Regions from separate parts of the Enterobacter chinensis genome, predicted to be linked through region 2. Evidence: predicted binding sites of a transcription regulator. Region 2 holds the regulator's gene; the other holds the start of a gene.

Region 1 (4,425 bases), on a different contig from region 2:
ACCGCCGGCTAAGTCCAGTACAGTTTGTCCGCGACGCACGCCGCTACAGTCAATGGTGAAGCGCTTCCACAAGCGATGAATGCCGAACGACATCAGGTCATTCATCACATCGTACTTCGCCGCCACGGAATGAAATACGTGGGCCACCATGTCAGCTTTCTGCGCTTTGGCTACAGTCTGAAAGCCAAAGTGCGTTGTGTCTTGTGAATCGTCAGCCATCTCAGAGCCTGCTAATCAGTAAAGTAAAATGTCGGTCAAGTGTAACAGATTGGGCGCATTTGCCCTACGATTCAACCACCGCGAAAGAAACGCGCTGGCGACGACTCTGGCGATAATTCCGCCGCTAAATCGTTGTCTTCACTGCCAGTATTTTGCCCAACAGCGCCCTCACGCAGCCTGAACTCTTCATCCTGCTCTGTGGCCTGTTCAACCAATTCCGGATTAATCTCGCGTTTGACCTCCACCCCCAGGCTGCGGAAAGCTTCGGCTTGTGCAAGCAGATTGCCGCGCCCAGAAGAGAGTTTTTTCATTGCCTGACGATAGTTATCCTGCGCGCGATCCAGGCTTTGCCCAACGGAAGACATATCGTCCACGAACAGGCGCATTTTATCGTACAGCTTGCTGGCGCGATCGGCGATCTGCTGGGCATTACGGCTCTGGTGTTCATAGCGCCACAGGTTTGAAATCGTCCGCAGGGCCACCAGCAACGTGGTTGGACTCACCAGCATAATGTTATTTTTCAGCGCTTCGGTGATCAGTTCAGGCTGTCTGTCCAGCGCCAGCAGGAACGCCGGCTCAACAGGAATAAACATCAATACATAGTCGAGCGAGCGGAGCCCCGGCAGCTGCTGATAGTCTTTTCTGCCGAGCAGGCGAATGTGGTTACGCACGGAGGCTATGTGCTCCTGGAGGGCAGACTCACGCGTGTAGTCATCTTCCGCATTAAAGTAACGTTCGTAGGCAACGAGCGTCATTTTGGCGTCAATCACCACATCTTTGCCCTGCGGCAGCCGCACAATCACATCCGGTTGCATACGCGAGCGGGCATCGTTTTCGATACTCACCTGCGTTTCGTATTCATACCCTTCCCGCAAGCCAGAGGCTTCCAGTACGCGGGTCAGCACGACTTCTCCCCAGTTGCCCTGCGTTTTGTTATCCCCTTTAAGCGCGCGGGTCAGGTTGACCGCTTCCTGCGCCATCTGGGCATTCAGCTGCTGGAGATTGCGAATCTCATGCGCCAGCGTGTGCCGCTCGCGGGCTTCCTGACCAAAGCTGTCCTGCACCTGGCGACGAAAACCGTCAAGCTGTTCACGCAGGGGCGTCAGCAGGCTGTTCAGGCTCTGGCGGTTCTGTTCGTCAACGCGGCGGTTGCTGTGCTCGAAAATACGGTTGGCGAGGTTCTCAAACTGTTCGCTGAGGCGCTGCTCGCTGTTGATCATCTGGCGGATTTTGTCTTCCGCATGAAGCTGGGTGGATTCGAGGCGGGTGGTCACTTCGCGGAGATCGGCCTCCAGTGAGGTGTTGATATCACGCAGATTGCGCAGCTCGTTATTGAGCAGTTCACACTCATCTCGCCAGTGTTCACTCAGAGCAAGCTGCTGTTTTGCCGCGCTTAAATCGGCGACTATCTCTTCTCGCTCGGCCAGCTGGTCGGCCTTCTGCTGTGCATGCTGGTAGCTGGAAATGAGCCAGCCCATCCCCACGCCCGCCAGCGCAATCACCGCATAAATCAGGACTGAGATATCCACAATGCCCCCTGCATCAACGTATTACCCGCACAAAATAGAATTGTGCTGTATAAACGTCCAGTTTGAAAGGGTTTTCCTGCAAGGCGCTACGCAAAAAATAAAGGCCGAACGTGTCGGCCTTTGTTTTCAGAAGAGAGGATTAGATCAGGCGACGCGCGGCTTCCACCACGATTTTCACCGCATGACTTTCGGTCTGCTTCATGGTTTCGGCGTTCGGGATCTCCTGCTGAGTACGGTTGACGATAACGCCCGCCACCATACCGGCACGCAGACCCTGGCTTGCGCACATGGTCAGCAGCGTTGCGGATTCCATTTCGTAGTTCATCACGCCCATGGACTGCCACTCTTCCATTGAGCCTTTAAAGCGGCTTACCACGCGGCCTGAGAAGGTGTCGTAACGCTCCTGGCCCGGGTAGAAGGTGTCGGAAGAGGCGGTTACGCCCACGTGGGTGGTTGCGCCAACGGATTTCGCCGCTTCAACCAACGCAGTCGTACATTCGAAATCAGCCACCGCCGGGAATTCCATTGGTGCAAAGTGCAGGCTCGCCCCGTCCAGACGCACGGACGCGGTCGTGACCAGCACATCACCAACGTTGATATGCGGCTGAATAGCGCCGGTGGTACCGATACGCAGGAAAGTACGAATGCCCAGCTGCGCCAGCTCTTCAACAGCAATAGAAGTAGACGGGCCACCGATACCGGTAGAACACACGATCACGGCTTTACCATCCAGCTCTGCACGCCAGGTGGTGAATTCACGATGAGCTGCCAGCTTGACCGGCTTATCCATCAGCGCGGCGATCTTTTCCACACGCTCAGGATCGCCCGGGACGATTGCGAGCGTAGCCCCTTGTAAATCGTTTTTGGTGAGGCCGAGATGAAAAACATCAGACTTAGACATAGGTGACTCCTCTGTGGGTCGGTTAGTCAGAAGAAGTAAAACGGTACTTTACAGAAGCGGCAAGCTTAATTTCGTGACGCTCCTCACCATGAATGAAAATGATTGCATTAATTTTCCATCAAAAAGTGATTCACATCACATTAACAAGTTATATCGCCAGGTGCTGCACAAAAGATAGACCGTTTAAGGCACTGTGAGTTGTTAACCTGGTGTCTATATTTACCTTTGCGCTAACTCATTGGTACGGAGAATGCCATGACTGAAAAAACCGGATTTGCACCTGCTGCGGCTCCGCATGCTTCAACCATCGTGTCGACGCCAGAAGCGGCAATTACCGCGGGTGAGACCTCCATTCCCTCGCAGGGGGAGAATATGCCTGCTTATCACGCACGGCCAAAATCGGCAGACGGCCCGCTGCCCATCGTGATTGTGATCCAGGAGATTTTTGGTGTTCATGAACACATTCGCGATCTCTGCCGCCGGCTGGCGCTCGAAGGGTATCTGGCCGTTGCCCCAGAGCTCTACTTCCGTCAGGGCGATCCGAACGACTACAGCGATATTCCCACATTGCTCAGTAACCTGGTCAGCAAAGTTCCTGACGCTCAGGTACTGGCCGATCTCGATCACGTCGCCAGCTGGGCGGCGCGCAACGGGGGCGATCCACACCGCCTGCTGGTCACCGGTTTCTGCTGGGGCGGACGCATTAGCTGGCTGTATGCCGCGCATAACCCGCAACTCAAAGCCGCTGTCGCCTGGTACGGCAAACTGGTGGGTGAAAAAACGCTGAATTCACCGAAACATCCCGTTGATATTGCCACTGAGTTAAATGCCCCGGTATTAGGGCTGTACGGCGGTCAGGACACCGGTATTTCGCTGGATTCGGTAGAGACCATGCGCCATGCGCTCCGTGCAGCAAATGCAAAGGCAGAGATTGTGGTGTACCCGGATGCCGGGCATGCGTTTAACGCCGATTATCGTCCGAGCTATCACGCTGAATCAGCCAAAGATGGCTGGCAGAGAATGCTGGCGTGGTTTAGTCAGTACGGCGGGAAGAAAGTGTAAAAAAAAGCCCGGTGGCGGTTACGCCTTGCCGGGCCTACATAACGGAAGTGAACTAACGCCTCAACCCTGACGCAAGTTCTGCGCCGCCTTCACCATGTTGGCGAGCGCTGCGCGGGTTTCCGCCCAGCCGCGGGTTTTCAGTCCGCAGTCCGGGTTCACCCACAGGCGTTCTGCCGGAATGCGCTGAGCCGCTTTTTTCAACAGGGCTTCAATCCACTCCACGCTCGGCACGTTCGGGGAGTGAATGTCGTACACGCCCGGTCCAATCTCATTCGGGTAGTCGAACTCTTCAAACGACTCCAGCAGTTCCATGTCTGAACGCGAGGTCTCGATGGTGATCACGTCAGCGTCCAGCGCGGCAATCGAATCCATGATGTCGTTAAATTCGCAGTAACACATGTGGGTGTGGATCTGGGTGTCGTCCTTCGCGACCGCGGCGTTGATGCGGAACGCTTCCACGCCCCACTGTAAATACGCATCCCAGTCGCTGCGGCGCAGCGGCAAGCCTTCGCGTAGCGCCGGTTCGTCAATCTGGATGATGCCAATGCCTGCGGCTTCGAGATCGGCCACTTCGTCACGCAATGCCAGCGCAATTTGCTTCGCGATGGTTTCACGGGTCACGTCTTCACGCGGGAAGGACCAGCAAAGAATCGTTACCGGACCGGTGAGCATGCCTTTCACCGGCTTGTCCGTCAGGGACTGCGCGTATTTCGC
Region 2 (4,425 bases):
AAGGGTTCGTGCATAAAGTGGAGTCCACAAACAGCTATGTGCTGTGCCATCTGTTCGATCAGCCTACGCATACATCGGCGATGTTTATCTGCGATCGCTGTGGAGCGGTGAAAGAAGAAGGCGCGGAAGGCGTGGAAGACATTATGCATTCGCTGGCCGCTAAAATGGGCTTTGCCCTGCGTCATAACGTGATTGAAGCACACGGGCTGTGCTCAGCGTGCGTGGAAGTGGAAGCCTGTCGTCATCAGGATGCATGTCAGCACGACCACTCTATTCTCGTGAAGAAAAAGCCGCGTTAGCAGCAAAAGCAAAGGCGGCTCATGGCCGCCTCAGAGTGTACTTCCTTGTACTTCGGGTATAGCCCGGTTACCAGCGGTAGTCGTTGCGTTTTTCCCAGTCGCCCACTTCTTTTTCCGCCTGGTCTTTTGCGTAGCCGTAACGCTCCTGGATTTTACCAACAAGCTGATCGCGTTTACCTTCAATGACGGTCATATCGTCATCAGTCAGCTTACCCCACTGTTCTTTCGCTTTACCTTTGAACTGCTTCCAGTTGCCGCCGATTTCGTCTTTATTCATCATCGTGTCCTCTTAGTTAAGCGTCGGGTCGTAACGTCCGTTACGTTCTTTTCTGCTGGACGTAATGATTATTGTAGTTAAGGATTCGGCAGTTGGTTTCATATTCGGAATCTTTAACCGTCACGATATATCGTGACGCGAGGGGAACCAGGTATTGTTCCGCCAGTGGCGCCGCCAGATAAAAGCCAGCGATATCCCCCGCAGCGAGAGGAAGACGGCAAGGGCCAGCCATAAACCGTGGTTACCAAGCCACGGGAGCGTCAGCAGCGTCAGGCCAAACCCTGCCGCAGCGACAGCCATGCTGTTACGCATTTCGGCTCCGCGCGTCGCACCAATAAACATGCCGTCCAGGAGATAACACCAGACGCCGACCACCGGTAAAATCACCTGCCAGATAAGGTAATGGCTCGCCAGCTCGCGCAGTGAAGAAAGAGAGGTGAGTAACGCAACGATCTGCTGGCCAAAACAGGCGTAAACCAGACCAAACGCCAGCGCGACCAGTCCCGACTGACGGCAGGCTGCCCGCCACACATCCTGGAGCTGCCCGCTTTCGCGCGCACCGTATGCCTGTCCAGAATGCGCTTCAACCGCATAGGCAAAGCCGTCCAGTGCGTAGGCAGTAAAGGTCAGGAGCGTCATCAATACCGCGTTGACCGCGACAATTTCTGGCCCCAGCCGGGCCCCGAAAACCGTCAGCGCGCCGAAACAGAGTTGAAGAAGCAGCGAGCGCAGCATGATGTCACGGTTGAGCGCCAGCAGCTTACGGATATTCCCACGCCATGCGGTTTTAAGCAGCGCAAGGGAGATCCCGCGCATCGCCAGAACACGCCAGACCATCCACAGACCAATAATAAAGGTCCCGTATTCTGCAATCGCAGTCGCCAGTGCCGCACCCCGCACGTTCATGTGCAGACCCATCACCAGCCAGATATCCAGCACAATGTTGAGAAGGTTACCCACCACCAGCAGAATCACTGGCGCACGGGCATACTGTACGCCCAGAAGCCACCCCAGCAGGACCAGGTTTGCCAGCGAGGCGGGCGCGCTGAGCCAGCGGATTTCAAGGAAACGTCGCGCCTGCTCCAGTACCGCCTCGCTGCCGCCCACGATATGGAGCGCAAGGTCAATCAGGGGAGCGCGCAGTAAAACGATTAACGCACCCGCACCAAGCGCAAGTATCAGCGGCTGCACCAGCGCGCGAGCCAGACGCAACGGATCTTTTGCACCATAAGCCTGTGCGGTAAGTCCGGTGGTACTCATGCGCAAAAAGAGCAGCAACATAAACAGGAAGCTGGTTGCCGTCGCGCCAATGGCCACGCCGCCAAGATAAACAGGGGAATCAAGATGACCAATAACAGCAGTATCGACCAGACCCAGCAAGGGTACGGTGATGTTGGAGAAAATCATCGGCAGAGCAAGACGCCACAATGCCTTATCTGATGCCGTCAGCAGTGACATGAAAAATACCGGGAGCAGGAAATGAATCAGGCTACAGCGGAGCCGTAGCCTGTCAGGAAGAGATTAGAGCCATTCACCGTTGCGAATGACCCCAACCGCCAGTCCTTCGATAGAGAAATTATGCTCACGGAGATCCACCACAATCGGGGAGAACTCATTGTTTTCAGGCAACAACTGGACGGTGTTACCCTGTTTTTTAAGACGCTTGACGGTGACTTCGTCATCGATGCGTGCGACCACAACCTGGCCATTGCGCACATCCTGCGTTTTGTGAACCGCCAGCAGATCGCCGTCAAGAATGCCGATGTCTTTCATCGACATACCGCTTACGCGCAGCAGGAAATCAGCGCTCGGTTTGAACATGGCTGGATCGACCTGGTAGTGGCCTTCAATATGCTGCTGTGCCAGTAAAGGCTCACCTGCAGCAACACGCCCCACCAGCGGAATGCCCGTCTCTTCTTCCACCAGCAGGCGGATACCGCGGGACGCGCCCGAAACAATCTCAATCACGCCCTTACGCGCCAGCGCTTTCAGGTGTTCTTCGGCAGCATTCGGAGAACGGAAGCCCAGACGCTGAGCGATTTCCGCACGCGTGGGTGGCATACCCGTCTGGCCGATATGATCCCGGATGAGATCAAACACCTCTTGCTGCCTGGTCGTTAACGCTTTCATTCCGCCCCCTGGGTGTATATACAGTTATGCTGTGAGTATATACAGTCAAAGGCGATTTTGGAACCAAAAACTGCACAAAAAACCAGGGACTTAATTATTCCTCGAGGCTCATCGGAAATGTGACCAAAGCAGCGTGACCCAGGTGATAACGGCGGTGATAATCGCCAGCAACACGGCAGCAGAGCCCATGTCTTTTGCCCGGCCAGAGAGCTCGTGGAAATCAGAACCTATACGGTCAACAACAGCCTCAATAGCGCTATTAAGAATTTCCACTATCATCACCAGAAGCACGGAGCCGATCAGAAGAACGCGTGTTATCGCATCAATATCAAGGAAACAAGCGATAATCACCGCGATGATAGCGGCGACGCCTTCCTGGCGAAAGGCGGCTTCATTGATCCACGCGGCACGGAAACCTTTCCAGGAATAGCCGGCGGCTTTGATGATTCGGGTTAACCCAGTGGTATTATTGGCCATTAAAAGAACCTTTTATTGGAAATAGCGTCAGTAACTACAGGAGCAGCGCGTTTCGCTGCCGCCTTAAGTATGACGGGTAACAACAGAAATTTTGCGCGCTTTCTGTTATCCTTGCGCCGCAATTGCATTATTAACCAGAGGCTTTACATCGTTTATGTCCGGCTGGCCACGAATTTACTACAAATTACTTAATTTACCATTAAGCATCCTGGTAAAAAGCAAGTCTATCCCAGCAGAACCCGCGCTGGAATTGGGGCTCGATACGTCACGTCCTATTATGTACGTTTTGCCTTATAACTCGAAGGCAGACTTACTGACGCTTCGCGCCCAGTGTCTGGCGCATGATTTACCTGACCCGCTTGAACCGCTGGAAGTTGACGGCACTCTGCTGCCGCGCTACGTGTTCATTCATGGTGGACCTCGCGTGTTTACCTATTACACGCCAAAAGAAGAGTCCATCAAGCTGTTCCATGACTATCTGGACCTGCACCGCAGCAATCCTGACCTGGATGTGCAGATGGTGCCGGTATCGGTGATGTTTGGTCGCCGCCCGGGTCGTGAAAAAGGTGAAGAGAATCCACCTCTGCGCATGCTTAACGGCATCCAGAAGTTCTTCGCGGTCTCCTGGCTGGGACGCGACAGCTTTGTGCGCTTCTCTCCTTCCGTTTCGCTGCGTCGAATGGCGGACGAGCATGGCACCGACAAGATCATCGCGCAAAAACTGGCGCGCGTGGCGCGTATGCACTTCGCTCGTCAGCGTCTGGCTGCCGTTGGGCCGCGTCTCCCGGCGCGTCAGGATCTGTTCAACAAGCTGTTGGCTTCCAAAGCGATTGCCCGCGCCGTTGAAGACGAAGCGCGCAGCAAGAAAATTTCACATGAGAAAGCGCAGCAGAACGCCATTGCGCTGATGGAAGAGATCGCAGCGAACTTCTCTTACGAGATGATTCGCCTTTCCGATCGTATTCTCGGCTTTACCTGGAACCGCCTCTACCAGGGCATCAACGTTCATAACGCCGAGCGTGTACGCCAGCTGGCGCATGACGGTCATGAAATTGTCTATGTTCCCTGCCACCGCAGCCACATGGACTACCTGCTTCTTTCTTATGTGCTCTATCACCAGGGGCTGGTACCGCCGCACATCGCTGCCGGCATCAACCTGAATTTCTGGCCAGCAGGTCCGATTTTCCGCCGCCTGGGCGCCTTTTTTATCCGTCGTACCTTCAAGGGCAACAAGCTCTACTC

What was found. Region 2 encodes LexA, which represses DNA repair genes until DNA is damaged. Its sites were predicted from a motif close to TNCTGTATGTACATACAGNA; they were not measured.
Region 1: a site for LexA is predicted at 1,792-1,811, ahead of rmuC (DNA recombination protein RmuC). Genes of this name have one in related genera too.

What each region holds. Positions count from the first base shown of each region.
Region 1 is NZ_JARDVI010000011.1:16,191-20,615, forward strand. It holds gene ubiE (bifunctional demethylmenaquinone methyltransferase/2-methoxy-6-polyprenyl-1,4-benzoquinol methylase UbiE) at 1-219, opposite strand, end outside; gene rmuC (DNA recombination protein RmuC) at 291-1,748, opposite strand; gene udp (uridine phosphorylase) at 1,888-2,649, opposite strand; gene PYW49_RS22830 (dienelactone hydrolase family protein) at 2,905-3,711, shown strand; gene metE (5-methyltetrahydropteroyltriglutamate--homocysteine S-methyltransferase) at 3,772-4,425, opposite strand, start outside.
Region 2 is NZ_JARDVI010000009.1:65,175-69,599, reverse strand. It holds gene zur (zinc uptake transcriptional repressor Zur) at 1-299, shown strand, start outside; gene PYW49_RS21970 (CsbD family protein) at 367-576, opposite strand; gene dinF (MATE family efflux transporter DinF) at 697-2,034, opposite strand; gene lexA (transcriptional repressor LexA) at 2,098-2,706, opposite strand; gene PYW49_RS21955 (diacylglycerol kinase) at 2,815-3,183, opposite strand; gene plsB (glycerol-3-phosphate 1-O-acyltransferase PlsB) at 3,338-4,425, shown strand, end outside.